Regions from separate parts of the Nocardia sp. NPDC004582 genome, predicted to be linked through region 2. Evidence: riboswitches for the same ligand, from Rfam matches in the RefSeq annotation. Region 2 holds a riboswitch; each other region holds the start of a gene.
The links. Region 2 has a riboswitch for S-adenosylmethionine ahead of ACWELJ_RS11860 (rhodanese-like domain-containing protein). Riboswitches for the same ligand answer to the same signal wherever they lie in the genome.
Positions count from the first base shown of each region.

Region 1: another riboswitch for S-adenosylmethionine. It lies ahead of ACWELJ_RS21910 (aminotransferase class V-fold PLP-dependent enzyme); the one in region 2 lies ahead of ACWELJ_RS11860 (rhodanese-like domain-containing protein).
Region 3: another riboswitch for S-adenosylmethionine. It lies ahead of ACWELJ_RS30615 (ABC transporter substrate-binding protein); the one in region 2 lies ahead of ACWELJ_RS11860 (rhodanese-like domain-containing protein).
Region 4: another riboswitch for S-adenosylmethionine. It lies ahead of ACWELJ_RS15015 (bifunctional o-acetylhomoserine/o-acetylserine sulfhydrylase); the one in region 2 lies ahead of ACWELJ_RS11860 (rhodanese-like domain-containing protein).

Region 1 covers NZ_JBSGCY010000083.1:303-7,839, reverse strand. The annotation lists gene ACWELJ_RS21945 (MDR family MFS transporter) at 1-470, opposite strand, end outside; gene ACWELJ_RS21940 (crotonase/enoyl-CoA hydratase family protein) at 555-1,376, opposite strand; gene ACWELJ_RS21935 (2-oxo-4-hydroxy-4-carboxy-5-ureidoimidazoline decarboxylase) at 1,523-1,843, shown strand; gene ACWELJ_RS21930 (YbaK/EbsC family protein) at 1,884-2,357, shown strand; gene ACWELJ_RS21925 (flavin reductase family protein) at 2,508-2,972, shown strand; gene ACWELJ_RS21920 (LysE family translocator) at 2,976-3,608, opposite strand; gene ACWELJ_RS21915 (biliverdin-producing heme oxygenase) at 3,763-4,428, opposite strand; SAM riboswitch class IV at 4,683-4,796, shown strand; gene ACWELJ_RS21910 (aminotransferase class V-fold PLP-dependent enzyme) at 4,852-6,165, shown strand; gene ACWELJ_RS21905 (hypothetical protein) at 6,199-6,387, opposite strand; gene ACWELJ_RS21900 (DUF2752 domain-containing protein) at 6,406-6,870, opposite strand; gene ACWELJ_RS21895 (TetR family transcriptional regulator) at 6,971-7,537, opposite strand, start outside.
Region 2 covers NZ_JBSGCY010000030.1:43,032-50,568, forward strand. The annotation lists gene ACWELJ_RS11825 (HAD-IIA family hydrolase) at 187-945, shown strand; gene ACWELJ_RS11830 (MarR family winged helix-turn-helix transcriptional regulator) at 946-1,401, opposite strand; gene ACWELJ_RS11835 (type 1 glutamine amidotransferase family protein) at 1,398-2,039, opposite strand; gene ACWELJ_RS11840 (hypothetical protein) at 2,377-2,622, shown strand; gene ACWELJ_RS11845 (TetR/AcrR family transcriptional regulator) at 2,581-3,237, opposite strand; gene ACWELJ_RS11850 (nitroreductase family deazaflavin-dependent oxidoreductase) at 3,370-3,771, shown strand; gene ACWELJ_RS11855 (O-succinylhomoserine sulfhydrylase) at 3,855-5,069, opposite strand; gene ACWELJ_RS11860 (rhodanese-like domain-containing protein) at 5,066-5,488, opposite strand; SAM riboswitch class IV at 5,518-5,633, opposite strand; gene ACWELJ_RS11865 (Rv0361 family membrane protein) at 5,697-6,131, opposite strand; gene ACWELJ_RS11870 (FAD-dependent oxidoreductase) at 6,355-7,537, shown strand, end outside.
Region 3 covers NZ_JBSGCY010000177.1:566-8,102, forward strand. The annotation lists gene ACWELJ_RS30585 (YrdB family protein) at 1-1, shown strand, start outside; gene fusA (elongation factor G) at 165-2,192, shown strand; gene ACWELJ_RS30595 (SRPBCC family protein) at 2,338-2,763, shown strand; gene ACWELJ_RS30600 (MarR family winged helix-turn-helix transcriptional regulator) at 2,756-3,193, shown strand; gene ACWELJ_RS30605 (GNAT family N-acetyltransferase) at 3,306-4,133, opposite strand; gene ACWELJ_RS30610 (HAD family hydrolase) at 4,257-4,892, shown strand; SAM riboswitch class IV at 5,047-5,165, shown strand; gene ACWELJ_RS30615 (ABC transporter substrate-binding protein) at 5,237-6,397, shown strand; gene ACWELJ_RS30620 (ABC transporter permease) at 6,398-7,537, shown strand, end outside.
Region 4 covers NZ_JBSGCY010000044.1:1,695-9,231, forward strand. The annotation lists gene ACWELJ_RS15000 (DUF3017 domain-containing protein) at 1-85, shown strand, start outside; gene ACWELJ_RS15005 (hypothetical protein) at 204-365, opposite strand; gene metX (homoserine O-acetyltransferase MetX) at 642-1,805, opposite strand; gene ACWELJ_RS15015 (bifunctional o-acetylhomoserine/o-acetylserine sulfhydrylase) at 1,802-3,151, opposite strand; SAM riboswitch class IV at 3,248-3,359, opposite strand; gene ACWELJ_RS15020 (TetR/AcrR family transcriptional regulator) at 3,393-4,130, opposite strand; gene ACWELJ_RS15025 (MFS transporter) at 4,267-5,763, shown strand; gene ACWELJ_RS15030 (zinc-dependent alcohol dehydrogenase family protein) at 5,878-6,897, shown strand; gene ACWELJ_RS15035 (hypothetical protein) at 6,934-7,401, opposite strand.

The sequences.
Region 1 (7,537 bases), on a different contig from region 2:
GAGGTGCCGAACACGGCCAGGAAATACCCTTGGTACCTGGACCTTTCGCGCGGGCTCACGATATCGCCGACGATGGTCAGCGCCAGCGACATCAGCCCGCCCGCGCCCAGCCCCTGCAGCGCCCGGAACACCGCCAGCTCGTACATGGACTGCGCGAACGTGCACAGCAGCGAGCCGGTCACGAAGATGGTGATCGAGGCCAGGTAGAAGGGCTTGCGCCCGTACATGTCCGAGAGCTTGCCGTAGAGCGGCGTGGCCAGCGTCGCGGTGATCAGGTACGCGGTGGTCGCCCAGGCTTGTAGCGAATACCCGTTCAGGTCATCGGCGATGGTGCGGATCGCGGTGGACACGATGGTCTGATCCAGCGCCGCGAGCAGAATGCCCAGCAGCAGCCCGGAGAGGATCACCAATATCTCCCGATGCGTGAAGCCGCCCGCGCCGGTCGCTTCGCCCACTTCGGATGTCGCCATGCCAAAACCTCCAGCCCCCGACCAAGACGATAGGCCGGGAACCGGAGGCATGGGGTCCCTTTTTCGGGACGGGCCCGAGAGTTGTTACTTCCCTTTGAACCGCGGGTCGCGCTTCTCGAAGACGGCCTGGATGGCCTCGGTCAGGTCCTCCGACGGCAGGAACGCCGAGTTCCAGGCGGACACGTAGCGCAGTCCGTCGGCGATCTTGCCGCGCTTGGGCTGGTCCAGCACGTCCTTGATGCCCTGCACGACCAGCGGCGGGTTGGCCGCGATCTCCCGCGCCATGGCGTAGGCGGCGTCCAATACGGCTTCCTGGTCGGCGTACACGTCGTTGACCAGGCCGATCTTCTCGGCGCGGGCGGCGTCGATGTCCTTGCCGGTGTAGGCGAGCTCGCGCACGTGCCCCTCGCCGATGATGCCCGGCAGCCGGTGCAGCGAGCCGATGTCGGCGACGATGGCCACCTTGGCCTCGCGCAGGCTGAACTTGGCGTCCGCGCTGGCCAGGCGGACGTCGGCGGCGGCGATGAGGTCCAGGCCGCCGCCGATGCACCAGCCGGAGATGGCCGCGACGACGGGCTTGACGCAGTCGGCGACCGCGGTCACCGAGTCCTGCATGTCGCGCACGTGCTTGAGGAAGTCGGTGCGCGGCCCGGCGAGCGCCTTGTCGGCCAGCAGCGGCCCGAACAGCGGGCTCATGGCCGGCAGGTCCAGTCCGTAGGAGAAATGCTTGCCGGAGCCGGTGAGCACGATGGCCCGGACGTCGGGGTCGGCGTCGAGCTCACGGAAGATGAGCGGCAGCTCACGCCAGAAGTCGGGGCCCATGGCATTGCCCTTGCCGGGACCGGTGAGCGTCACCGTCGCGATGTGGTCCTTGCTTTCGACTTCGAAAGCCTTCCATTCGGTCATTGGTCCAGCGTATAGGGGTTACCGGCGAGTAGGTTGGCCGGTGTAAACCCTGTGCTAAATCTGCTGCGTCCCAGCGTTTTCGCGGCGCCCGGAGGCGGACGATTATCGCGTCCGCACAAACTGCTCCTCCTGTGTGTGAGGTCACGATGTTGATGCATCACGGAATCGGCCTCGACCGCTTCAACGCCCTCCCCCGCCGTCGTGCGATTCATGCCCTGTACGAATGCTGCTGCAATGTCACCTGGGCACAGAAGATCGCCGACGGCCGCCCCTACCCGGGCCATGCCGCCCTCCAGACCGCCGCCGCGGCGGAACTGCGCGCCATGTCCGCGATCGATCTGGAACGCGTCTTCGATTCCTGTGCGCACCAGTCGGTTCCGGAGCGCACCGTCGACGCGCTGGCCCCGATCGTGCGCGCCCGCCTCACCGCGATGCTGGGACCCGAGGAGGGCTACCCCGACTACTGATCCCCCGCACATCCACCGCAATCGCTCTACCCTGGTTGCCATGCGCAGGTCCCTGCCACCGGTCGCGTCGAAGGTTTCCGACACCTTGATCGCGCGCGGCCATCACGGGGTGATCATCACCCAGCCCACGCCCACCCCCACCGCGCGCGATGCGGCCGACGCGGTCGGCGTCACCGTCGGGGCCATCACCAAATCCCTGGTGTTCCTGCTCGACGACGATCCGGTGCTGCTGCTCGTCTCCGGCGCCCACCAGGTGCATCTGGAGCGCACCGGGCAACGCCTGGAGGGCACGCTCAGCCGGGCGCCCGCGGCCATGGTCCGGGAGGTGACCGGGCAGCCCATCGGCGGCGTCGCCCCGCTCGGGCACCCCACCAATCTGCCCACCTTCGTCGACAACGCGCTGGCCCAGTACCGGGAGCTGTGGGCGGCGGGCGGGCATCCGAACACCCTGTTCCGCACGACCTTCGGGGAGCTGGTCCGGATCACCGCGGGCCTGGCCATCGACGTGGACTGACCGCCGCCGACGAGGGTTTTCCGACAGCCCGGAATACCTGGGCCCGCGACCACGTAGGTTCTTGACGTGACCGATTCTCCGACGCCCGGCGCCGAGCTACACGTGCCCGACGACCTGAGCGGCATCACCGCGCAGCAGTTCCGCGCCGCCATGCGGCACTATCCGGCCGGCGTCACCATCGTCACGCTGAACTCCGCGCAGGGTCCGGTCGGTTTCACCGCGACCTCGTTCGCCTCGCTGTCGGCGCAGCCGCCGCTCATCTCGTTCAATATCGCCGAGACCTCCTCCAGCATCGAGGCCATGCTCGGCGCGGAATCGCTGGTGGTGCACTTCCTGGGCGAGCATCAGAAGCATCTGGCACAGCGGTTCAGCCGGTCCGCCGAGGAGCGTTTCACCGACAGGTCGTTGTGGGCCACGCTCGGCTCCGGCGAGCCGGTTCTGCACGGCACCCCGATCTGGGTGCGCGCGACCGTGCACCAGCTGATCCCGATCGGCGATCACACGCTGGTCATCGGGCTGGTGACCCAGGTGCACGACAACACCGAGAGTTCGCCCGCGGCCGGCCCGCTGGTGTACTACAACGGCGCCTATCACCGCGCCGAGATCGCCGACTGACGCTCAGGCCGCCGAGGCCGCGGTGCCGATACCCAGCGCCGCCAGGATCGCCGCGCTCGTCTGTTCCAGCCGGGCCCGGATCCGCGGGCGCTGCAACAAGGCGACCGCGCGGGCGGCGGCCACCGCGAGCAGGATCATCTCGATCGCCGCGATGCTGGATTCGATGGCGCCGAGGGTGAGCGTGTTCAGGAAGGTCACCTCGGTGAGGAACTGCGGCAGCACCGCGAGATAGAACAACCCCACCTTCGGATTGAAGACACACGACAGCAATCCGGCAGCGAACGCCGAGCGCATCGACGCGGGCGTGCCCCGCACCACCGCCGCCTCCGGCCCGGCCTCCGCGTTCCGCGCCCGCCGATGCTCGATCAGTGCCCGAATCCCCAAGTACAGCAGGTAGATTCCGCCGATCACCTTCAGCGTCCGATACGCCGTCGCCGACTGTTCCAGCAGCGCCGCCACCCCGGCCGCCACCACCGTCGCCCAGACGATCCCGCCGAACGCCGAACCCACCGCCGCCGCGATCCCGGGTCGCGGTCCGGCCATCGAGAATCGCAGCACCAGGAAGGTATCGGGGCCCGGGGTGAGCGCCAGCAGCACGCACAACCCCGCGAAACTCAGCAGCAGCGGAAAACTCATGCCCTCCATGGCAACCCATCGCGGCGACGCGACGCAAGGGTGATATCGCTGACCCTGCCCCCGACGAGCAGGGCCAACGGGTCACCCCCGGAAACGGCGAAGACCGCCGCCCCCGCCTGATGAACGGGGTGCGACGGCCTCTGGTGACGAGTTCTCAGTTCCGCGCGCTGGTCTCGGCACCCAGTTCACGGAACAGGTCGGTGTTCATCGTGAACGCCAGTCGCGCCTCGTCGAGCACGCGATCGACCTCGGGACCTTCCAGGGGAAGCTGGTCCAGGGCCTCGCGGTACTCGCGCTTGAACGCGGCCGGATTGGTGATCTCGTCGAAGACGTAGAAGCGCACGCCGTCGCCCTTCTTGGGCAGGTCCCACAACTTCTCGGCGGTGCCGCGGATGACCTGGCCGCCGGAGAGATCACCCAGGTAGCGGGTGTAGTGGTGGACGACGTACCCGGCCGGCCATTCCTGCGCGCACTCCTCGATGCGGGCGGCGTAGGCGGCGGTGGCGGGCAGCGGCCGCAGCTCCTCGCGCCAGTTCGCGCCGCCGAGGTGGGCCAGGTCGGTCTCGAGCGCGGCCAGGCGGGCCAGCTCCGGCTTCACGAACGGGCCCGCGACGGGGTCGGAAGCCAGTGCGGCGGAATGCTTTTCGAGGGCCTCGTAGACGAACCAGAGCTGGCCGGTGTAGCGGAGGAAGGCCTCGACGCCGAGCTGCCCGGTGAGCAGGTCCCGCATGAACGTGGAGTGCTCGGCCTCGTTGTGCTGCTGCTCGGTCGCGGTGCGAATGAGCGTCGAGAACGGGGCGCTGGTGTCCGTGTCCAACATGGTCGGCTCCTCGTGGTCAACTCCGGGGCACCCCACTTTGGCTACCCTAACTTCCTAGTCGACCGTACGCCTCAGCAACGATCTCGCGATTCGAACTTTGCGGCCCACCCACTCCAACTTTCGGATGATTTTTCCGCCCCGCCGGTGCCGTCGATCACGGCTTCTCCGCCGCCCCGAATGTCGTGCGCGGACCGCGACAGGCGAAGGCGGGCAGGGTTGACAAGCCCGTGACGCGTCTGCCAATCTCGCTTTCAGGTCATGAGTACCAGCGCTAAGCCCCGGCTTGCTGGTCGGCAACCCTCCACCGCGGCGGGGTGCTCCGGGTGACGACCGGGCCGTCGCCCGACCGGGCGCGGCAAGCGCGGACTCACGATCGATTCCTGTCTTCCGATCGCGTGTCCCCTGAATCCGATGGGATTTGTGATGACCGCTTTCGCCGACCAGACCTGTGCTCCCCTCGCCACCGTGTCCGGCTGTGACCTCCGGGTTCCGCTGGTCCAGGGCGGGACCACCGGCTACGCGAACTTCGACTACGCCGCCAGCGCCCCCGCGTTGCGGCAGGTCACCGACCGGGTCGCCGAGCTGCTGCCGTTCTACGCCAGCGTGCATCGCGGGGCGGGGTACGCCTCCCGCGTCTCCACCGACTGCTACGAGTCGGCGCGCGGCTCGGTCGCCCGCTTCCTCAACGCCGCCGACGATCAGGTGGTGGTGTTCACCCGCAACACCACCGACTCGCTGAACCTGCTGGCCGCCTGCGTGCCCGGCGACACCGTGGTGCTGGATGTCGAACACCACGCCAACTTCCTGCCCTGGACCCGGCACGGCCGCCGGGTGGTGCCGGTCGCCGACACCATCGAGGAGACCATCCAGCGGCTGGTCGCCGAACTGTGCTCGAAACCCGCTGCGCTGCTGGCGGTTACCGGCGCCTCCAATGTGACCGGCGAACTGCTGCCACTGGAACGGCTGGCCTGGATCGCGCACCAGTGCGGCACCCGCATCCTGGTCGACGCCGCCCAGCTGGCCCCGCACCGCCGGATCGACCTGCGCACCACCGGCATCGACTACCTGGCCTTCTCCGGGCACAAGGCGTACGCGCCGTTCGGCGCGGGCGTGCTGGTCGGCCGCCGGGACTGGCTCGACACCGCGGAGCCGTACCTGGCGGGCGGCGGCGCGGTGCGCTCGGTCGCCACCGACAGCGTCGAATGGGCGCCCGCGCCGCAGCGCCACGAGGCCGGTTCCCCGAACGTGCTCGGGGTGGCCGCGCTGGCCGCCGCCTGCGACGCGCTCGCCGATCTGGACGAGACCACCGTCGTCGAACACGAGCAGTACCTCACCCACCGGCTGCGCTACGGGCTGAAAACCGTTCCGGGCGTGAACTTCCTGCGCGTGTGGCGCGACAGCACCGACGCCGTCGGCATCGTCGCCTTCACCGTCGACGGTTTCGAGCCCGGCCAGGTGGCCGCGTATCTGTCCGCCGAACACGGGATCGGGGTGCGCGACGGCCGGTTCTGCGCCCATCCGCTGCTCTCGCGGCTCGGGGTGGATGCGGCGCTGCGGGCCAGCATCGGACTCGGCACCACCGCTGCCGACGTGGACCGCCTCATCGACGCGATCGCCACCCTGGTCGAGCACGGTCCGACCTGGAATTACGCCCGCACCGACGGCCACTGGAACCCGGTCCCGGAGACCCGGCCCTTCGGCGGTTCGGCGGACGGCGCCGCGCCCTGTGGATTCTGAGAGCCCTGCGGATTCCGAATCGCCGGGAGCGGGTCAGGGCACCAGGTAGCGGGCCGCGAGCTCCTCGACCAGCGGGTCGTCCTCGTCGACCGCTTCGAGTCGGTCCAGGTCGTCCTGGACCGACACCTGCCGGGTGTCCGGAATCTCCGGATCGGGCGGTCCGTCCTCCTCGAGCTGACGGATCAGCTTGTCTCGCACCCGCTCCTTCAGCGATTGGCTCATAGGAAGAGCATCCTCCGCTCAGACGGGCGCGATCCAGGTACCCCACGGCGTGTTCCGCACGACGGTGAACACGATGAGGAAGGCCACCGCGATCCACAGCGCCGACCTGGGCAGGATCCGCGGTAGCGGCGGCGGCGCCGACCGGCCCCGCCAGGCGCGCACCAGCCAGGTGCCCCACCAGGCGAGGAAGCCGAGCGTCAACGGCAGCAGCAGCACATTGCTGTGGATGGCGTCCAGGAACCGACCATCGGTCAGATTGTGCAGGCCGCGCAGGCCGCCGCAGCCGGGACACCAGTACCCGGTCAATTCGTAGAACGGGCAGAACCCGTAGGCCCCCTGCACGTGCGGGTCCCGGAAGTGCAGCAGCGCCAGGCCGCCGGCGACGGCCGCACCGCCCAGCAGCGGGAGTCCGACGCCGAGCCGTCGCGGGCGCGTAGGCCCTGGTTCGGCTCCCGCCGTCGGTACCGCTGCCGTGGTGTCCACGAGAATCAACGGTAGCCGGGCCACCGCCCACCTGCCAGGTCACACCGAACTTCGCACCCGATTGCGTTGCTCGATCACGCCGCCCGATTGCGTTGCGGCCTCAGCGGATCGGGGCGCGTTCCACTACCGGGGCGGTGAGCACGCCCGCGAGCATGTCCACGATTTCTCCCCAGGCGTCCACATCCCCCGCGGCGACCTTGCCCGCCTCGACCGCGCGTTCATGATCGGCCAGTAGCGCGAACAGCACGGTCGGCAGCGCGCGCAACCGCCGCAGCCGCAGGCGTTTCGGCAGGTCGGCGAGTTCCCGATCGAGCTGCTGCATGATCACGCGCACCGAGGTGCGCTGGGCGGAGGCCAGATTCGCCGCGTCGGTGACGGCTCGGTGGGTGTGGATCTGTTCGAGGAATCGCGCGTAATGGTGGACACCGTGCCGGTCGGCCAGCTCGAGCATGGGGATGACCAGCGCTTCGAGCAGATCGTGGACGCTGGTCACGCCGGTCCCGGCCTGTTCGGCCAGCAATTCGAGCCGCCGGATCTCCAAGGTGGCGAGCCGGTGCTCGACCACCGCCTCGATGAGCCCGTCGCGGGAGCCGAAGTGGTACTGGACCGCGGAATTGTTGCGCTGTTCGGCGGCCGCGGCGATATCGCGCAGCGGCACCGCCGGTCC
Region 2 (7,537 bases):
CTCCTGTCGCCATGCTGCGCTCGCACCGGTCGGCGCGAACGGCCTACTTCGCACAGTAGTCAGCGCCGGAAGACGGTGCGGCAGCGGTCACACCGCAGGAATATATGAGCTTTCGATCCGCGGATAGCGGAGAATATGCGCGTGACCAACGCGAGCCGAGAACCGATCCTTTCCTACCTCACCGACATGGACGGCGTCCTGGTCCACGAGAACCACCTGGTGCCCGGAGCCGACGAGTTCCTCGCCGAACTGCGCGAGAACCAGATCCCGTTTCTGGTGCTCACCAACAACAGCATCTACACCGCGCGCGACCTGCAGGCCCGGCTCCAGCACACCGGCCTCGACATTCCCGTGGAAGCCATCTGGACCTCCGCCCTGGCCACCGCGACCTTCCTGGCGGACCAGCGGCCCGGCGGCACCGCCTACGTGGTCGGCGAATCCGGGCTCACCACCGCGCTGCACGAGATCGGTTACGTCCTCACCGATTCCAACCCCGACTACGTGGTGCTCGGCGAAACCCGCACCTACTCGTTCGAGGCGATCACCACCGCCATCCGCCTGATCGCGGCGGGCGCGCGCTTCATCGCCACCAACCCCGACGCCACCGGGCCCTCGCGCGAGGGCATCCTGCCGGCCACCGGCTCGGTCGCGGCCCTGATCACCCAGGCCACCGGCAAGAAGCCGTACTACGTGGGCAAACCCAACCCGCTGATGATGCGGTCGGCGCTGCGCCGCCTGGGCGCGCACTCGCAGTCCACCGTCATGATCGGCGACCGCATGGACACCGACGTCATCTCCGGCCTGGAGGCCGGCATGCGGACCATCCTGGTCACCACCGGCATCTCCACGCCCGCCCTGGTCGAGCAGTTCCCGTACCGCCCGACCGCCATCCTGCCGTCGGTCGCGTCACTGGTCGGCAAGACCAAGGACCCGTTCGCCCTGTAGTCAGCCGGTCGCGTCGCCCTCGAGCGCGTCGAGGGCGGCCGACAGGGTGGTCAGCGCGTCCACGACCCGCTCCAACTCGTCCCTTCCCAGTTGCGCGACAAGGCGTTTCGCCATCGCCGCATGCTGCGGGTCGATCGCGCGGACCGCGTCGTGACCGGACTCGGTGATGGCCACCAGCTTGGCCCGCCGATGCGCCGGATTCGGCCGGTACTCGACGAAACCCTTGCCCTCCAGCACATCCGCGATGCGCTGCACGCTCTGCCGGGTGATGCCCATCTCGCGGGCGATCCCCGCCACCGGCAGCGGCTCGTGCAGGATCGCGCCGAGCACCTGCCACCACGCCACCGTGATCCCGGACGGCCTCGCCAATTCCTCGGCGATACCGAGGAATTGGCCGTTCAGCTTGAACGACGTGACCGCCGCGGTCGCGAACAGTTCCTGCCCGGTGCGCGTCATCGCGCCGCGGCCGCGCGCTGCTGCTCGTATTCGAACAGGGCGTAGAAGCCCGCCGGATCGTTGTCGCCGTACAGCCGGTCCCACGCCTCGAGCACGTGCGGCTCGAAAATCTCGAGGCGAGCGAGGATCTCGTGGGCGAAGTCGACCGGGCGCGTGCCGGTCGCGGTGATCAGGTCGCCGTCGGTGACGGCCGGCCGCTCGACATAGCGCTCACCACCCGAATATCCCGAGTAGGCAAGGTATTCCGCGGCATTGCTGGTGTGCCGCCGATCGTCGAGCAGCCCTTCCCGGGCGAGCCCGAAGGTGGCGCCGCAGATCGCCGCGACCGGCACCCCGGCCGTCAGGAACTCCCGGGCCTTGCGCGCGAAGACCGCCAAGGCCTCCGGATTCCGCTCGGTATCCAGACCAGGCAGGATCAGCATGGCGCTGTCGGCGGGCTTCAGATCGTCGAGCACGAGATCGGGCAGAACCCGCATGCCGCCCATCGAAGTGACCGGCTCGGCGCTACTCCCAACCGTCCTGACCTGCCATGTTCCCGGCTCCCGGTGCCAGAGTTCTCGATTGATGTGCGCGGTCGCATGGCCGACCTCCCAGTCCGAAAAGGTGTCGTAGACGGCCATATGAACTGTTTTCATCATGACAGCATGCTGTCATTTTTGACAGCATGCTGTCAATGGATGCGGGTAGGTCCCAAGAATCGACTCGACCGTGGCCCGCCGTTGACCTCGAGTGCCTACCATGGCGCACGTCGACCCCCTCTGCGATGGCGCAAACCCTCGGCACTGCCCCTGGGCCTTCGTGGCATCCCTCGCGCGCGGTCGACCTCGGCGTACACCGCCGCCGCGAGTCGCGAATCCAACCCGCCCGGTGCGACCGGCGCCGGACCGGAGATTCGGAGGTGCGCCATGGCAGCAACCCCACGCGGTGACCGGCTCGCGACCGTTCGATCATCAGAAAGGTTCAGCAATGTTCGCAATGACCAGGCACACGGTGGCTCGGGCCATCCTCGCCGGTGCTATTGCGGTGGCTCCGGTCACCGCGGTGACCGTCCCGACCCAGGCCGATGTGGTCACCAACTACAACCCCACCCCTGTCGATCAGCACGTGAACCAAGGCTGGGACGCCAAGCACTTCCTGTTCCCTCCGGGCTGGGGCATCCCGCCGGGATGGCTCAAGCATCTACTGCCGTTCGACTTCTTCGATTGGTTCGATTGGGACTAGCGGATCGCGGCGGGCCTCGAGCGCGTCCAGGATCAGATCCAGGCCGTAGGTGAACTCGCCCGTGTGGTCGTAGCCCGGCCGCAGGGCGTGATCGGTGATCAGCTCGCGCAGGTGCGGGTACCGATCGGCGGGCAGGCGCTCGAGGATGTCGCTCGCCACTTCCTCGACATCGGCGGGGGTCGCGACGGGCAGATTCGCTTCCTGCAGAACGTAACCGCCGATATAGCTGTCGATGAGCGAGATGGCGTGCGCGGCGTCGGCCAGCGTGAACCCGGCCGCTTTCAGGACTCCGAGCACCGCGTCGTGGTGCCCGAGCGTGGCGGGGCCGGGATCGCGGCGGGAGTCCATCAGCCCCAGCGCCCAGTGGTGCCGCGACAGCACCCGCCGGGCGGAATGGGCGCGCACCCGAATCGCGTCCCGCCAGTCCGCGCGGCCGGGATCCGGCAGGTCGATCGCCGCGAACACCGCATCCACCACCCCGTCGAGGATGGCCTCCTTGTTGGGCACGTGGTGATACAGGGACATCGCCTCCACGCCGAGTTCCTGGGCCACCCGCCGCATCGAGATCGATTCCGCGCCACCGCGATCCGCCACCCGGATGGCGGCATCCAGCACACGTTCCCTGCTGAGTGGTTGCGATCGGCGCGGCACGGCGGCTCCCGGTTCGAAGGTATTGACAGGCTTACGCCCGTAAGCCTACCTTACAGTCGTAAGCCAGCCTTACACTCGTAAGAGAAGGAGACTCCGATGCCGATGCCGAGATGGTGGGGGCACGTCAACAAGAGGCTGTTCAACCCGCGCGCGATCGCGAACGGGACATGGCCGGTGCTGACGCATATCGGCCGCACCTCGGGCACGATCTACCGCACCCCGCTCGACGCCCATCCCGTCCCGGGAGGGTATGTGTTCGTGCTGGTCTACGGCTCGCGCGCGGACTGGGTGCGCAATGTCCTGGCGGCCGGCGGCGCATCCCTGCGGATCGGCGGCCGGGACGTGGAACTCGCCGCCCCGCGCATCGTCGGGGAAGCCGAGGCCTTCCAGTCGCTGCCGGCGGATGCCGCCCGCCCGCCGAAGCTGTTCCGCATCACCGAATTCCTACGCATGGACCTCGGCAACGCGGTGACCTTCGAATCCGGATCCGCGCACTGATCCACCGGGCCGGCAGCGCCCGATCGGCCCATCGAAAAGGGCCGGAACCCAGTGGGTTCCGGCCCTTCGGAAAGATCGTCGGATCAGCTCAGCGCGTGGTCCAGGTCGTTGAGGAGATCCTCCACGTCCTCCAGGCCGATGGAGATGCGCAGGACGCCGTCGGTAATGCCCACGGCCGCACGGCCTTCCGGGCCCATGGCACGGTGGGTGGTGGTGGCGGGGTGAGTGATCAGGGTCTTGGCGTCGCCGAGGTTGTTGGAGATGTCGACGATCCGCAGGCGGTTCAAGACCTCGAAGGCGCGCTTCTTGGCCTCGTTGTCGGCGGCCTTCAGCTCGAAGGTGATCACCGTGCCGCCGCCCGACATCTGGCGCTTGGCCAGCTCGTACTGCGGATGCGAGGACAGGAACGGGTACTTCACCCACGCCACCGCCGGATGCGACTCCAGGAACTGGGCGATCCTCAGCGCCGAGTCCACCGACTGGCGCAGCCGCAGCGGCATCGTCTCCAGGCCCTTGAGCAGGGTCCAGGCGTTGAACGGGCTCAGCGCCGGACCGGTGTGGCGCATCAGGTTCTTCACCGGGCCGTCGATGTAGTCCTGCGGGCCCAGGATCGCGCCGCCGAGCACCCGGCCCTGGCCGTCGATGTGCTTGGTGCCCGAGTAGACGGTGATATCCGCGCCCAGGTCGAAGCCGCGCTGCAGCAGCGGAGTGGCGAAGACGTTGTCCAGCACCACCTTCGCGCCCGCGGCATGCGCCAGATCCGAGACCGCGCGCACATCGGTGAGGGTCTGCATCGGGTTCGAGGGGGTCTCGAAGAAGACGGCCTGGGTGGGAACGGACAGCGCCTGCTCCCACTGGTTCAGGTCCTCGCCGTCGACGAACACCGTCTCCACGCCCCAGCGCGGCAGGATCTCGTTGGCCACCACGAAGCAGGAGCCGAACAGGCTGCGCGCCGCGACCAGCCGGTCACCGGCGGACAACAGCGCACCCAGCGCGGTGAACACCGCCGACATGCCCGACGCGGTCGCGAAACAGGCTTCCGCGCCGTCGATCAGGCGCAGCCGCTCCTCGAACATGGCGACCGTCGGGTTGCCGTAGCGCGAGTACACGAAGTGCTCGATATCGCCGGTGAAGGAGGCCTCGGCCGCCTCGGCGCTCTCGTAGACGAAACCCGAATTGAGGAACAACGCCTCGGAGGTCTCGTCGAAGCCGGAACGCCGGGTGCCGCCGCGTACCGCCTGGGTGGCGGGGCCGACGCCCTCGGGAAGCGGTTTCTCGAAAGAGCCGCCGGTGATCATGACTGCCTCCACGGAAGTCCGTCGGCGCGCCAGCCGGTGCTGCCGCGGTGGCCCTGGCCGTCGAGCGCACCCTCGAAGCCGTCGACCACATTGAACGAAGGGGTGATGCCGAGCGTGGTGGCGGCGGTGGCCGCGCCGATCGAACGCTGGCCGGAGCGACAGATGAAGATGACCGGCGCCTCCGAATCCGAAGTCCGGTGGGCCAGCGACTGCTTCAGCAGATCCGCGAACCGGGCATTCGGGGTGCCGGTGACGTCGACCCACTCGATCAGCGCGGTCGGGCGGCCGATGCCGCTGGTGTCGGGCACGCCGACGAACCGCCACTCGGCCTCGGTGCGCACGTCCACCAGAACCGCATCGGGGTTGTCGCGCAACAACTCCCACGCCTGCTTCGGCGTGATGTCACCCTCGTATTTCATATGCGCCGCGCTCACTCGAACCTCCTGAGAATCCGCACTTGCCGCATCGCTGTCCGATGCGAGGCCAGGTCGTCACCCGGAGCACCCCACCGCGGAGGAGGGTTGCCGACCAGCCAGCCGGGGCTTGGCGCTGGTACTCATGACCTGGGATTGAGATTGCCGAAGAACCGTCCCCACTGTCAAACCCCGGCGGCGCTTTCGGCCGATGTCACGAATTACAGACCAACCAGCGGGAATTCTCCTTGGCGAAGTGCCAGGGCGCGGTGGTCGGCGCGCCCGCGACGGTGAAGGAGACCTGCGCGGTCGCCGCGTCGCCCTGCACAGTCGCGTCGGTCAGCTTGCTGTAGGCGATGGTTCCGCCGGTCTCGACCGCGATTCGCAAGGGCGAGAGCTTGTCGTCGAAGGCCTGACACTGCAGGCGCGGATCGTATTTCCCGGTGTCCTGCCGGGACCGGATGAACGCGTCCGCAGCCGCCGAGAGCCGATCGGAATCTGTGACATTCTTCTCAACCGGCGACACCACCGACGCGACCACGATCCCGAGGATCACGACCGCGATGATTCCCGCCGCCACCAGGAACGGCCACATGCTGCGGGTCTCGTTCTGGTCGATCCGGACCGGGGTCTCCTCGGCGTCGCTCATGGGTAGATCATGCCTGGTCCCCTTGTGAGGGCCGGCGCGTGCCATCGATAGAATCAGCAGAATTTCCCGCCCCAGCGCGGGAATAGCAAGACTACGCAGCAACGCTGCAGCGTCGGGGGCCAACGGAGGTCGCCGAGGCCAGAGCGTCAACTTAGCCTAAGCTAAGAGCGACGGCTGAGTTTTTGACGGCAATTTAGTTTCGACCCAAAGGGTGCGCGGAAGAATGACCGAACAGAGTGCAGCGACCCGCCCGCTACGCATTGCGATCGTGGGCGCAGGACCGGCCGGCATCTACGCCGCCGACGCGTTGATGAAGTCCGACGCGGACGTGAGCATCGATCTCTACGAGCGCATGCCCGCGCCCTTCGGCCTGATCCGCTACGGCGTCGCGCCCGACCACCCGCGCATCAAGGGCATCATCACCGCGCTGCACAAGGTGCTCGACAAGCCGCAGGTCCGCCTGCTGGGCAATATCGACTACGGCGTCGACATCACCCTCGAGGACCTGCGCCAGTTCTACGACGCGGTCATCTTCTCCACCGGCGCCAACGCCGACCGCGCGCTGGGCGTGCCGGGCATCGACCTGGACGGCTCCTACGGCGCCGCGGACTTCGTGTCCTGGTACGACGGCCACCCCGACGTCGCCCGCACCTGGCCGCTGGAGGCCGAGAAGGTCGCGGTCCTCGGCGTCGGCAACGTCGCCCTGGACGTGGCCCGCGTGCTCGCCAAGACCGGCGACGAGCTGCTGCCGACCGAGATCCCGCCGAACGTCTACGAGGGCCTCAAGGCCAACAAGGCGCTCGAGGTGCACGTGTTCGGCCGCCGCGGTCCCGCCCAGGCCAAGTTCACCCCGCTCGAGCTGCGCGAGCTCGACCACTCGCCGACCATCGAGGTCATCGTCGATCCGGAGGACATCGACTACGACGAGGGTTCGGAAGCGGCACGCCGTCATTCGAAGCAGGTCGACATGATCTGCAACACCCTCGAGCAGTGGGCCATCCGCGACGTCGGCGACCGCCCGCACAAGCTGTTCCTGCACTTCTTCGAGAACCCCTCGGAGATCCTCGGCGAGGACGGCAAGGTCGTGGGCCTGCGCACCGAGCGCACCCAGCTCGACGGCACCGGAAACTGCAAGGGCACCGGCGAATTCAAGGACTGGGACATCCAGGCCGTGTACCGCGCGGTCGGCTACCTGTCGCAGAACATCCCGGCCCTGCCCTTCGACGACCAGGCCGGCACCGTGCCCAACGAGGCCGGGCGCGTGCTCGTCGACGAGGACGCCGACGACGCGGCTCGCTACATGCCCGCTACCTACGTGACCGGCTGGATCAAGCGCGGCCCGGTCGGCCTCATCGGCCACACCAAGGGCGACGCCAACGAGACCATCGCCTGCCTGCTCGACGACG
Region 3 (7,537 bases), on a different contig from region 2:
AAAAATCAGGCGACACCAGGGGTGTCGGGTGGATACGGTCGGGCCATGATTTCTTTGCCGGCTCGGTGCCGGCTGCGCGGCCGTATCGAGTAGCCCGGGAGACCTGTCTCCGTCCGGGGGAATCGCGCTGTTCTGTTCCTGATCAGCACGAAGGACTGAAGACCGTGCGTACCAATGTTTCTCGACCCGACCTCACTGTTGTCCGCAATCTGGGGATTCTCGCGCACGTGGACGCGGGGAAGACCACGGTGACCGAGCGGATGCTGTTCCTCACGGGCAGCATCCACAAGCGCGGCGAGGTGCACGACGGGACGACCGTCACCGATTTCGATCCGCAGGAGCGGGATCGGGGGATCACCATCTTCGCGGCGGCGGTGAGCTGTGAGTGGGCCGGGCATCGGTTCACCGTCATCGATACGCCGGGGCATGTGGACTTCTCCGATGAGGTCGAGCGGTCGCTGCGGGTGCTGGACGGCGCTGTCGCGGTGTTCGACGCGGTGGCGGGGGTGGAGCCGCAGAGTGAGTCGGTGTGGCGGCGGGCGGACCGTTATGGGGTGCCGCGGATCGCGTTCGTCAACAAGATGGATCGCGCCGGGGCCGACCTGGGGGCCGTGGTCGACTCGATTCGTGAACGGCTGCACCCGGTTCCCCTGCTGGTGCAGGTACCGGTGTACTCCGGTGAGGTGTTCACCGGTGTGGTGGACCTGGTTCGGCTGCGTGCGCTCACGTGGGCGGGCGGGTTCGCGGAAGGCGCGATTCCGGACCAGGTGGCGGATGCGGTGACGCAGGCCCGCAAGGCGCTGGAAGAGGCCGTGGCGGAGCGGAATTCGACGGCGCTCGAGGAGTACGTCGAGCACGCCGCGCTCTCCGCGGACACCTTGGCCGCCGCGCTGCGGGAGCTCACGCTCTCCGGTGAGGTGGTTCCTGTGCTGTGCGGTGCGGCGTACCGCGATACCGGGATCGAGCCGCTGCTCGACGCCGTGGCCGCCTATCTGCCGTCGCCGCTGGATCGGCCCGCGGTGGGCGGCGGCGCGGCGGTCCGGGCCGCGGATCCGGCGGAACCGCTGGCGGCGCTGGCGTTCAAGGTGCATGCCACGCCGACGGGGCGGCTGACGTTCGTCCGGGTCTATTCGGGTGTCCTCCGCAAGGGGGACACCGTGCTGGACGCGGGCAGCGGTCGGCGCGAGCGGGTTTCGCGCATCCTGCGGGTGCAGGCGGACCGGCACGCGGAGGTGGAGTCCGCGCCCGCGGGCGACATCGTCGCGCTGGTCGGCCCGAAGGCCGTGCGGGTGGGCGCGACGCTGTGCGCTCCGGAGGACCCGGTGCTGCTGGAGCCGCCGGCTCCGACCGAGCCGGTGGTGTCGGTGGCGGTGGAGGCGCGCACCAGCGCTGACATCGAGAAGCTGGCGGTGGCGCTGGCCCGGCTGGCCGAGGAGGATCCGTCGCTGACGGTGCGGACCGATCCGGAGTCGGGGCAGACGCTGCTGGCGGGCCTGGGCGAACTGCACCTGGAGGTCGTGGTGGAGAAGCTGCGCCGCGATCGCGGGCTGAGCGTGACGGTCGGGCGGCCGCAGGTGGCGTACCGGGAGACCGTGGTGCGCGGCGTGCGGGGTTTCACCTACCGGCATGCCAAGCAGGACGGTGGTTCCGGGCAGTGGGCGCACATCGTGTTCGACGTGCGGCCGCTGCGTGAATCCGAGCCCGGGGCCACGGGATTCGAGTTCGAGTCCACGGTGGTGGGCGGCCGGGTTCCGGCGGAGTTCGTGCGCGCGGTCGAGGCCGGGTGCGGGGATGCCCTGGCGGAGGGGCCGCTGGCCGGTCATCCGGTCACGGGTCTGCGGGTCACGCTCACCGACGGCGCGACGCACTCCAAGGATTCGTCGGAGTTGGCGTTCCGCACCGCGGGCCGTCTGGGGCTGCGGGAAGCCTTGCGCGCCAGTGCCATGGCGGTGCTGGAGCCGCTGGTGGAGCTGACCGCCACGGTGCCGGAGGACTATGTCGGGGCGGTGCTCGGTGATCTCGCCGCCCGGCGGGGGCGGGTGACCGGGTCGGTGAACCGCACCGGCACGGTGGTCGTGACGGCCACGGTGCCGCTGGCCGAATTGTTCGGCTACGCAACGCGTTTGCGGAGCCGGACTCAGGGCCGGGGCACGTTCACGGCGCGCCCGCTGGGTTACGCGCCGGTCCCGTAGCGGCCGGATGCCCGGTGGCGGCGGCACCTGGTTGCCGTCGTCACCGGGCCCATCCATCGTGGGTCGGTCGATAGAAAGGGTTGATTGTTGTCGCGACTACGTTTACTGTTGTCGCAACAACATATTTTCCCGATTGGAGACGGCGATGATGTACTCGTTCACCGAGGAGGCCGTGATCACCGGCGACCTGGACCGCGTCTGGGCGGTCGCCACCGATGTCGACCGCTGGTCGGAATGGGACCCGCACGAGGAGAAGTCCCGGATCGACGGCGAGTTCGCGGCCGGGACCAAGGGCTGGGTGAAGCCGAAGGGCGCGCCGGCCGGGCCGTTCACTATCGTGGCCGTGGAGCCGGGGCGGTCGTGGACCAGTGAAGCGGGCATCCCGTTCGGGAAGCTGCGCGGGCACCGCACCTACGTCCCGCTCGGCGACGGCCGGGTGCGGGTGGCCGAGCAGGTCGAGGTGCACGGGCCGATGGGCCCGCTGTTCAAGCTCATCTGGGAGAAGGGCATGCGCGCGGACATGCCGCTCACCTTCGCCGCATTGGAACAGGAGGCACGCCGGCGTGGCTGAACCACGGGGACCGCTCATGAGTCCGGGCTTCTGGCTGCATCACGCCGCCCTGGAGTGGCGGGCGACGCTGGAACGCAATCTGCGTCCGCTCGGGCTCACGCCGACCCAGTTCAACCTGCTCGCCTCGGCGGGCTGGCTGGGTCGATCGGGTGAGTTGCCGACCCAGCAACAGGTGGCGGACATGTCGGGCGCGGACCGGATGATGGCGTCCAAGGTGATTCGCGGCCTGGAGGAGCGCGGGCTGCTGGCGCGGTGCGCCGACCCGGTCGACGCTCGCGCGCTGCGCATCGAACTCACGGCCGAGGGCCGGGAATTGGCGAGCCGGGGCGTGCGGATCGCCGTCGACACCGACGAACAGCTCTTCGGCGTAGCCGGCGACGTACTGCGCGAGCAGCTGAAACCGATTGCCGCGCACCGGCTCCCGAGCTGACGCCGCCGCTTGGCCGGCGCCCATCACGGCGGATCGCGGGAGCGCGGAGTTCGGTGATCCTTCTGCGCGCGCGGAAGCCATCCGAGCCATCGATACGGCTGTACTCGGACGGTCAGCCCTTGACCAGGATGGCCCGGGTATAGAGCAGCGCGAAGCCTTGGCGCTGGACGTTCTGCTGAGATTTGGAGCCGGGCTGCGTGGTGACCACCGCGATGTCGCAGCCGGCCGCGGCTGCCTCGGCGAGGCGGGCCGACAGCAGTGACGATTGCACGCCGTGCCGCCGATGTGTGGGATGGGTTGCTGCGCCGGTGAGTTGGGCGATGCCGCCGGACATACGCAGGCTGGCTCCGCCCGCCACGCCGCCGTCGCGCCGGGCGAGATACCTCTGGACGTCCGCCGCGCCGGTCAGGTCGCGCATGGCGCGGGCGATGATGTCGGCGGGGAATTCCTCGTGGGAGGCCACGCCCTGCGTGTCGGGGTGGGCGAAGCCTTCCGCGACGACATCGAGCCAGGTGTCGAATTCGTCTTCGCCGCTGTGGGTCACCTCGACACCGGGGGCGACGGTCGCGACCGGTGCGCCGCGCAGTTCGCGGCCGAGCACGTTCTCGAACGACACCAGGCGGTAGCCCCGCTCGGTGAGCAGTTCCCCGACGCCGGGGTCGCCGAGTTGTGAGACCTCGGCCTGCACAGGTGTTTTCCGTTCCGCGCAGAGCTGCTCGATCGCGTCGAGTTCCGACGGCTCGGGGATTCCGGCGAATCCGAGTCCGGCGATCTTGTTCAGCGGTGACCCGTCCTCGGCAAAGGACGCCACCCCGCCCGCGATCGGGATCACGAATCCGGCGTCCGGGCCGAGCCGGGTCGCGGCCGCCCCGCTGCCCTTGGCGATCAGCTCGGCTTCGGCCCGCTCGATGCGCTCGGCCAGTTCGGTTCCACAGAACAGCGTTCCCTGATCGCTCGGCATGGGGTCGAGCCTAGGTCGCGGATCGGTGGCCTCGCCTCCGATTTTCGCGGTGCGCGGCGGTCGAGGCGCGGGGCGGGAACCGGCGGGCCGTAGGGTCGGGGCGTGGCTGTTGATGATTCGAGCGGTTCCGCCGGTGGTCTCGTGGTCGGGTTCGACCTGGATATGACGCTGATCGATTCGCGGCCGGGGATCGCCGCGGTGTGGGATGCCGTCGCCGCGCGGACCGGGGTGCCGATCGATTCGGAGCTGGTGGTGTCGCGGCTGGGTCCGCCGCTGGCGCACGAGGCGGCGCAGTGGTTCCCGGAGCACGAGGTACCGGGCGTGGTGGCCATGTACCGGGAGATGTATCCGGAGCTGGCGGTGCACGCGTCGGACCATCTGCCCGGCGTGGTGGACGCGCTGGCGGCGGTGCACCAGGCCGGGGGCCGGGTGCTGGTGATCACCGCGAAGAACGGCCCGCACGCGCAACTGCATCTGAATCATCTGGGGCTGGCGGTCGACGAGCTGGTCGGCGGCGCTTGGGCGGAGGAGAAGGGGGAGGTGCTGCTGGAGCGCGGCGCCTCGATCTATGTGGGTGATCATCTCGGCGATGTGCGCGCGGCCAAGGTGGCGGACGCGACCTCGGTGGCGGTGACCACCGGGCCCTACACGGCCGAGGAGTTGTCGGCGGCGGGCGCGGATGTGGTGCTGCGCGATCTGACCGAGTTCCCGGCCTGGCTGGCAGCGCATCTGACGTAGGGGCGAGCGGCGGCGTCCGCGGGGGCGATGCCGCCGAGGGGGCAATTCGTGGGGGCGACAGGAGATTTCCCGGCGGCGGGGCCGGGTGGCGTTTGGCATCAGGGTGATTCGAACGGTGTCGGCCGCCGGTTGTCACGGCTACCTTTCTGGACACGGTCACGAGTATCAGCGTTTTTCGAGCCCCGGCTGGCTGATCGGCAACCCTCGCGTGGGCGGTGGGGTGCCCCGGGTGACGACCAGGCGCTGCCCGACCGGGTGGCGCAAGCGCCAGGACCGCGCATTCCTCTGTCGCGGTCGTGTCCCCCTGCCCGGCGGTGTGCCGGTGCGCGAATGTAGAGGTAGCTATGAGCAGGATCTTGTCCCGGTCGCGTGGTTTCCGGGTGGCGGTGGGTGTCGGGGCGGCGGCCCTGGTCGCGAGTCTGGCGGCGGCCTGCGGTAGCGACTCGTCCGGAAGCAGTTCCGACACGGTGTATTTCGGTGTCTCCGGGCCCAAGACGGGCAATTCCGCCGAGTACGGGCGGCTCTGGCAGCAGGGGTTCGATCTGGCGCTGGACGAGATCAATGCCGCGGGCGGGATCAATGGCAAGAAGGTGGCGCTGAAGTGGGAGGATTCGCAGTCGGATCCGAAGCAGACGGTGCCGATCGCGACCAAGTTCGTGGGTGATCAGTCGATCATCGCGGAGCTGGGGGACTTCTCCTCGCCCGCGTCGATCGCGGCGTCTCCGGTGTACAACCGGGGCAAGCTGGTGCAGTACGGGTTCACCAACTCCGCGGTGGATTTCACCAAGGCGGGGGACTATTCGTGGAGTCCGTCCATCACCTTGGACGTGTACATGGAGCGCAACGCCGAATGGGTGCGCTCCAAGGCGAAGAAGGTTTCGGTCGTCTACCTCGAAACCGACTGGGGTAAGCAGGCTTTCAAGTTCTTCGAACAGTTCGCCAAGGAGAAGGGCATCGAGATCGCCTATTCCTCGGCGATCCTGCCGGATTCGCAGGACTTCCGGCCGGTGCTGATCAAGGGCCGCGACGCCAACCCGGATGCCTTCGTGCACCTGGGATATGGACCGGACGGGGCGCTGGTGGTCAAGCAGCTGCGGGACGTCGGGTTCACCGGGCAGTTCTTCGGCGGGCAGAACACGCCGCAGTTCATCGACCTGGCGGGCGCGGCGGCCGAGGGCGACATCGTGAACGGCGTGTTCACGCCCTCGGATCCGAGTCCGAAGGTGCAGAACTTCGTCACCAAGTTCCGGGCCAAGTTCAACACCGATCCGGGCGATTTCAATGTGTACGCCTATGACGCCCTGAACGCGGTGGTGAAGGCGGCCAAGGCGGGCGGTGCGACCCGGGAGGGTGTGCTGAAGGGGCTGCGCGAGGTCAAGGACTTCGACGGAATCGGCTTGGGCACCTTCGCCTTCGATCAGCAGACGCGCCGCCCCAGCGGGGTCAAGCCGATCGAGCTGATTCTGCAGAACGGCAAGTTCGTGCCCGTCGGAAGCAAGAAGTAGATGTTCGACACGCTCATCGCGGGTCTGGTCCACGGCAACGCGTACGCGCTGATCGCCGTGGGCATCACCCTGATCTTCGGGGTCAGCAATGTCATCAATTTCGCGCACGGCTCGATCTTCGCGTTCGGTTCGGTGCTGGGCTGGTGGCTGATCGCCCAGCACGGGGTGCCGTGGTGGGCCGCGCTGGTCGTGGTGGTGGCGGTGACGGCGCTGGTCGGAGTGGCCATCGACGTGCTGGCGGTGCGGCCGTTGCGCCGGGCCCCGGCCATCGCGGCGCTGCTGGCGACGGTGGCGGTGGGGCTCATCATCGAGAACGTGGTGGCCCTGGTGTTCGGGCCGGACACCCGGCCCTTCCCGCAGGTGCTGTCCACCAACAACTTTCAGGTGGGCGGGGTGCGGTTCGGCACCTCGGACGTGGTCATGTTCGCCATCACCCTGCTGGTTATGGGCGGGCTGTGGGCGTTCCTGCGGTTCAGCCGGCACGGGCTGGCGATCCGCGCGACCGCGCAGGATCCGGATGCCGCCGCGCAGATGGGGATCGGGGTCGGGCGGGTGCAGTCGCTGGCCTTCGCCATCGCCTCCGGGCTGGGCGGGCTGGCGGGCATCTTCGTCGGCCTCTACAACTCGAATATCTCGCCCACCAGCGGCGGCGTGGTCGGCATGACCGGGTTCGTGGCGGCCACCATCGGCGGGCTCGGGTCGATTCCGGGCGCGGTGCTCGGCGGCTTCGTGCTCGGCTTGGTGGAGGCGTTCGGCATCTACTGGTTCGGGGACGGCTATCGGGATCTGATCACGTTCGGACTGCTGGTGATCTTCCTGGTGCTGCGGCCCGGCGGGCTGCTGGCCCGGCCGCCCGCCATCGAATCCGAGCCCATGACCGGGACGTTCCTGGGCTCGGGCCGGGAGTTGCGAGTGCGCTGGTGGCACGCGCTGCTCGCGTTCGGGGTCGCCGGCGTGGCGATTCCGTTGGTCGCCGACGACTACGGCATCTCGGTGGGCACCCAGATCCTGGCGTACGCGATCATCGCGGTGTCGATGACGCTGGTGGCCGGGTCGGCCGGGCAGCTGGCCATCGGGCAGGCCGGGCCGATCGCGATCGGCGCGTACACCTCGGCGGTGCTGACCGTGTCGCACGGCTGG
Region 4 (7,537 bases), on a different contig from region 2:
GGGATTCGATGTCGTCTGGCTGACGGTGCTCGGAGTCGCGATCATCGTGCTGGCGGCGACCATCAGCAGCCTCGGCGTCACGTAACCGGAGCCGGGGCGGGGCCTCGCGAATCGCGGGGCCGGGGCCGCGACCGGAGTCGCGGCGCTGGAAAAGATGAGCGATTGTGCTGCCGCCGGGGCGAACCGGCGGCGCTGGGGGATAGCTAGACCGAGGTTATACGGCGGCCGAGTTCGCGCCGCAACACTTCCTGGTCCGGGAGTCTGTGCAGGACACGGAGTATGGCCGGGCGGAGTTCATGCTGCTCGTCCTCGGAGAGCAGATCGACGAGATCGCGGAGATCCATGTCATCGAATGCGGCGGTCATGCCGAATAGATTACGGCGGATACGCCCGTTGCACACGCATTCCGGAACTCCGGTTACGGAGGCGTCATACGCGCGAAACCGGAAGCGCTTCATGACAATTCGCAGGAAACAGGCGCGATACGTCGCGTAACGCGGATCCGGCTGTGGCAGCGGCCGGGCAGCGGACATACGGCATTCGGGCAGGGCCTGCCCACCAACTCCGGGCGGCGAGACCGTCCGGTGGCGGCGGTACCGTCCGATGGCCGCGATACCGCCGTCGCCGGGGACAGTGCTGGTTCAGTGACCCGGCGCGCGCTGGGCGCGGGCCAGTTCCATGGTCTCCAGCATGAGTTTGCCGACCGCCTCGGTCTCGGTCAGGAACCCGTCGTGCCCATCCTTGGAGTGGATGACCTCGAGCCCCTTGGAGCCGGGCAGCAGATCGGCCAGCTCCTGCAGGGTGCGCAGCGGGTAGAGCCGGTCCGAGTCCACTCCGCCGATCACGCACGGCACCGGCGTCGAGGCCAGCGCCGCCGCGACGCCGCCGCGGCCGCGCCCCACGTCGTAGCGGTTGATGGCCTCGGTGAGCAGCACGTAGGTGCCCGGATCGAAACGCGCGATCAGCTTCTCCGCCTGGTACTCCAGGTAGCTCTGCACCGCGTAGCGGCCGCCCGCGAGCGGATCCTCGTCGCCCTGGCCGTGATTCTCGAAACGGTGGTCGAGCTCGCCCTCGGCGCGGTAGGTCAGGTGCGCGATGCGCCGGGCGATGCCCATGCCGGTCGTGGGTGCGCGCCCGGTGCCGTAGTAGTCGCCGCCCTGCCAGTCCGGATCGGCCTTGATGGCGGCGATCTGGGTGGTCTGGGTACCGATCTGATCGGCGGTGGCGCGTGCGCCGACCGCCAGCACCAGGGCCGCGCCGACCCGTTCGGGCCGGCCGATCATCCACTCCAGCACCCGCATGCCGCCCATGGAGCCGCCGATCACGGCGGCCAGGCGGTCGATGCCGAGCAGGTCGAACAGCTTGGCCTCGGCGGTCACCTGGTCGCGGACGGAGATCGCGGGAAACCTTGTGCCCCAAGGCTTCCCGTCCGGAGCTAGCGAGGACGGGCCGGTGCTGCCCTTGCAGCCGCCGAGCACGTTGGTGGCGATGACGCACCATTCGCGGGTGTCCACGGGCGCGCCGGGGCCGACGCTGCCGTCCCACCAGCCGGCCTGGTCGTGATGGACGTCGGCGGGGCCCACCACGTGCGAGTCGCCGGTCAGCGCGTGCTCCACGAGCACCACGTTGTCCGCGTTCGCCGACAGTTCGCCCCACCGCTGGACGGCCAGTGTGACGTCGGGGATCACGGCCCCGCTCTCGAGTTCCACGTCGCCGATGGCGATGCTCCCGAGCGTCCCGTCGGGCGGCGGCAGCAAGCGCTCCGCCGCGTGCCGGGACGTTCGCGATTCGATGTTCACGGTCAATGTGCCGCCGCCGTCAGTCCGGCGCGCAGGTCCGCCAGGATGTCGTCGATGCCCTCGATGCCCACGGCCAACCGCACCAGACCAGGTGTGACGCCGGAAGCCAACTGCTCGGCGGGCGTCAGCTGGGAATGCGTGGTGGAGGCCGGATGGATGACGAGCGAGCGCACATCCCCGATGTTAGCGACATGGCTGTGCAGCACCAGCGCCTCCACGAACTTCTTGCCCGCGTCGACCCCACCGGCCAGCTCGAAGGACACGATGGCGCCGACACCCTTCGGTGCCAGCTGTTTGCCACGCTCGAACCAGGGCGAGGCGGGCAGACCCGCGTAGTAGACCTTCTCGACGCCGGGCTGTCCGGCCAGGAACTCGGCCACCGCCTGGGCGTTGGCCACGTGCCGCTCGATGCGCAGGCTCAGCGTCTCGAGACCCTGCGCGATGAGGAACGCGTTGAACGGCGACACCGCCGCGCCCAGATCGCGCAGCAGCTGCACGCGGGCCTTGAGCGCGTAGGCCGGTGCGCCGAGATCGGCGAAGACCGCGCCGTGGTAGCTGGGGTCCGGGGTGGTGAAGCCGGGGAAGCGGGACTCGCCCGCCTCGTTCGTCACCGTCCAGTCGAAGGCGCCGCCGTCGACGATCACACCCGCGACCGCGGAACCGTGCCCGCCCAGGTACTTGGTGGCCGAGTGCACCACGATGTCCGCGCCCAGCCGCAGCGGCTGGATCAGGTACGGGGTGGCGACGGTGTTGTCCACGATGAGCGGCACCCCGGCGGCGTGCGCGACCTCGGCGATGCCCGGAATGTCGAGGACCGAGCTGCTCGGATTGGCGACGGTCTCGCCGTAGAACGCCTTGGTGTTGGGCCGCACCGCCGCGCGCCACTGCTCGAGGTCGTCGGGATCCTCGACGAAGCTGACCTGGATGCCCAGCTTGGGCAGCGAGTAGTGCAGCAGGTTGTAGGTGCCGCCGTACAGGTGCGGGCTGGCCACGATGTGGTCCCCGGCCTCGGCGAGATTCAGGATCGCGTAGGTCTCCGCGGCCTGGCCCGAGGCCAGCAGCAGGGCGGCCACGCCGCCCTCGAGCGCCGCGATGCGCTGTTCCACGGCGTCCTGGGTGGGGTTCATGATCCGGGTGTAGATATTGCCCGGTTCGGCGAGCCCGAACAGCGCGGCGGCGTGGTCGGTGTCGCGGAACGCGTAGGACGTGGTCTGGTAGATGGGCAGGGCGCGGGCTCCGGTGGCGGAATCGGGAGCCTGGCCGGCGTGAATCTGTTTGGTCTCGAAGGACCAGTTGGCCGGATCCAGGGCGTCGTCAGCGGGGACGGCCGCGGGTGCGGTCGAGTCACTCATGTGTTCTGCTCCAAAAACAAGGTCGCCGAATGGCGGAGGTTTGACGTTATCGAGAAGCGAATGGGCTTCGACAACAACACATCTCGGTAGACCTCCTGGTTGCGCTTGCGTTCGGCCTTCGAACGCCCGGTCTGCACCCGGAGCACCCCACCGCAGCTGGAGGGTTGCCGATCAGCAAGCCGGGGCCTTATCGCTGATGCTCTTGACCTAATGCGGGATTCTAGCGGCCGATCGCCCCGATCTACCCAGTGGGGTTTGTCGCATTCACAGCGGTATTTTCCCCGTTTACGGGGGGAAATGTCGTTGTCGCACCGCAACAGACCCGACGGAATTCGCTGAATGCGGCCTGGACGCTGTCGGCGAGCACGCGGGCGGTGGTGACCGTGGTGCAGTCGGCGAACTCGTCCCCGTCGTCGAACTCGCATTCCATGCCGACCCGCACGATGCCGTGCCAGGTGGTGGCGATGAGCCGCACGGTGAGGTGGTCCTCGGGCAGCCGCAGGCGTTCGGCCAGCACCTCCGACACCGCCCGGGTCTTGGTGTCGGCCGATTCCATGCTGAGCGCGCGCACGGCGACGCTGTCGCGGGAGATGCGCTGCATCTGCTGGAACCAGCGGAAGGGCACGGGCGCGTCGGAGTCGATGATCTGGTCGACCACCGCCAGGAACGCGCCGAGCAGCGCTTCCATCTCGTCGCCGGAGATCGGTTGGGCGCGCAGCTGGTCGGCGAGGGCCTGTCCCCAGCTCTCGATGGGGGCGATGACGATCGCCTCCTTGCTGTCGAAGTACCGGTTCACGGTGCGCGGGGAGACATCGGCGGCGTCGGCGATCTGCTCGACGGTGGTGGCGTCGAAGCCCTGTTCGTCGCACAACCGCAGGGCGACGTCGATGATCCGGGCCCGGGTCTGCTGCTTCTTGCGCTCACGCAGGCCGGGGCGGTGACGCGAGATCACACCGATGTGACTTGACAACTCCGACATGCCTCCATCGTAGGTCCTTGATGCGTTTTCCTGTCCCAGTATGACAACTGTCGTAGTGCGACATTTTTCCCTTGACGCCAATTGTCGGTGGGGGTCACTATGGTGATGCTGCCTTCGAACTCCAGAGGAGAGGCTCATGACCGTAGCGACGGACGCTCTCGGTACAGACGAAAAAGCAAGTCCCGCACAAGATTCCAGGCGTTGGTGGGCGCTCGGCGTGATCGCCATGGCGCAGCTGATGGTGGTCCTGGACGCCACGATCGTCACCATCGCCATGCCGTTCGCCCAGCAGGATCTGCACATCAGCGACGGTGACAAGCAATGGATCTTCACCGCGTACACCCTGATCTTCGGCGGTCTGCTGCTGCTCGGCGGCCGCCTCGCCGACTACCTGGGCCGCCGCCGGATCCTGATGGTCGGCCTGATCGGCTTCGCCGCGGCCTCCGCGCTGGCCGGTCTCGCGCAGAACCAGGCCGAACTCTTCGCCGGTCGGGCGCTGCAGGGCGCGTTCGGCGCGCTGCTGGCCCCGGCCGCGCTGTCACTGGTGTCGGTGACCTTCACCGAGGCCAAGGAACGAGCCCGGGCCTTCGGCGTGTTCGCCGGTGTGTCGGCGGCGGGCGCCGCGCTCGGCCTGATCGCCGGTGGCGCGCTCGTCGAGTACGCGAACTGGCGCTGGTCGCTGCTGGTGAACACCCCGGTCGCGCTGCTGGCCCTGCTCGGCGCGTTCGCCTTCGTGGTCAAGGATGTGCCCGCGCCGCGCACCGGCGGTTACGACCTGCCCGGCGCGGTCACCGTCACCCTCGGCCTGATCTCGATCGTGTACGGCTTCAGCCGCGCGGCCTCCGACGGCTGGACGGCCTCCACCACGCTGGCGTTGTTCGTGGTGGGTGTAGCACTGCTGGCGGCGTTCGTGGCCATCGAGAGCCGCACCGCGAATCCGCTGCTGCCACTGCGTATTCCGGGTGAGATCAACCGCGGCGGGTCGTATCTGATCGCGCTGCTGGTGCCCATCGCCATGTTCGCCATGTTCCTGAACCTGAGCTTCTACCTGCAGATCGTGGAGCACTACTCGGCGCTGAAGACGGGTGTGGCGTTCCTGCCGTTCCCGGCCGGCATCGTGGTGTCGGCGGGCATCGCCTCGGCGGTGCTGCCGAAGATCGGGCCGCGGCCGCTGATGCTGGCGGGTTCGGTGCTGGGCGCCGCGGGCCTGGTGTGGCTGTCGCGGCTGGAGTACGGCGACAGCTACGCGACCGCCCTGCTGCCCGCCATGATCCTGATCGCGCTGGGCATGGGCGCGCTGTTCGTGTCCATGCAGACCACCGCGCTGCACCAGGTCGACGCCGAGGATTCGGGCGTGGCCAGCGCGCTGCTCAACGCCGCGCAGCAGGTGGGCGGTTCCATCGGCACCGCGCTGCTGACCACCATCTCGGTGCAGGTGGCCGAACGGTACGTGCGCAACAACATGACCATCGACCATGTGATGGAGCGGGCCTCGATCCATTCCTACAACGTGGCGTTCCTGATCGGCGCGATCTTCTTCGCGCTGTGTGTTCCGATCGCGGCGTTCATGGTCCGGGACAAGCCGCAGAACCTGCTCGAGGGTGACGAGCACGCCGTGCACGTGGGCGTGTGAACCACCGCGGGTGAGTCCGCACCGATGCCCGTCGCGAATCTCGCGGCGGGCATCGGGTCGGTGGCAGCATGGGAGGTTGCGGGATCTCGATCCGACCGAAGGAGTGTCAGGACGATGAGAACCATGCGGTCAGTTGTCGCCGACACGGTGGGAGAACCGTCCGAGGTGCTGCACCTGCGGCCCCGCCCCGTCCCGGAGCCCGGTCCCGGCGAGGTCCGGATCCGGGTGTCGGCCGTCCCCGTTCATGCCAGCGATCTGCACACCGTCCGCGGCAGATACGGATTCACCCCGGAGTTCCCGGCCGTGCCCGGTATCGAATCCGTCGGTGTGATCGACGAACTCGGTAGCGGCACAGACGGTCTCACCGTCGGGCAACGCGTCATCACGGTCGGTGTCCGGGGAACCTGGCAGGAGTACGTCGTCGCCGACGCCGAGCGGGTCTGGCCCGTTCCCACCGGCATGAGCGATTCCACGGCCGCCCAGGTCCTCAGCAATCCGCTCACCGCGGTGATCTTGACCGGAGCGGAACTCGATGTCCGACCGGGCGAATGGCTGTTGCAGACGGCGGCCGGTTCGACCGTGGGCCAGTCGGTCATCCAGCTCGGCACCCACGTCGGCTTCAAGACCCTCAATGTGGTCCGTCGCCGATCCGCGGTCGAGGACATCCTCGCCCTGGGCGGGACGGCGGTGATCTGCACGGAGGATGAGGACCTGCGCGAACGGGTGGCCGACCTGGCGGGTCATGACGGCGTGTTCAAGGCGATCGATTGTGTCGGCGGTCAGGTGGGCGCGGATGTGTCGCGGGCGCTGGGACCGCACGGTGAGCTGGTCGTCTTCGGTGCACTGTCCACGCACCGCCAAACCGACCCCGACAAACTCACCATCCCCGTCTTCGCGCGCTCGCTGATCTACGAAACCAAGACCGTTCGAGGGTTCTGGCTGCTCCGCTGGTTCGCCGAGACCCCGAAGGATCGGATGAACGCGACGATCGACCGGACGCTGCGGCTCGTCGACAGCGGCGCGTTGCGGGTTCCGGAGGGCCGGCCGATTCCCGTCGAAAAGTTCGGCGAGGCGGTCTATTCGGCCGAAGCGCCCGCGCACGGCGGCAAACCGCTGCTGGTGTTCGAGCCGTAGCCCGCCACTCTGCTTCGGCTCGGGCGGTCGTTCGGTTCACCCTTCTCGCGTCGGGTTTCCGCCGCGGTTGCGCGCTTCGATGGCCTCGACGGACTTCTGGAACGTCTTTCCCAGGACGCGCGTGCCGAAGAGGCCGAGCACCATCGCCAGGAGCCGTCCTCTGAGGTTCTTGCCGTCGCGGACCACGACGGCGTCCACGTCGGTCCCGCCCGAGGGCAGCTGCGTGAGCGTGTAGGTGTGGCCTGAGGCGCCACCCCACAGGTTGGAGTCGGTGGTCGTCATCACCACGTGATGGGGGTCGGTCCAGTCGTAGTGCAGGCGTTCCCAGATACCGGCCGAGCCCTCGGTGACATCGGCGTCGTGGGGGCCTTCGTGATGCACCTCGAGGTAGCTGTCAGCGCTGTTGCCGAAGAGCTCGTGCCTGCCCGGCCCGAAGTCGGTGAGACCGGCAAGGAATTGCTCCGGCGTCGCGGTCGTCGTCTGATGGAGATGGATCGTCGTCATGGCGCGCCTTCCTCGGACACTTGGATGATCCGGCCCGGCCGGAAGGCCGGAGTCGGTGACGCACTATCCAGGACACCACTCGCGGGACCGCGAGGGAAGAGCCCGGCCGGCCGGCGAGGCGTATGCCCCGGCGGGC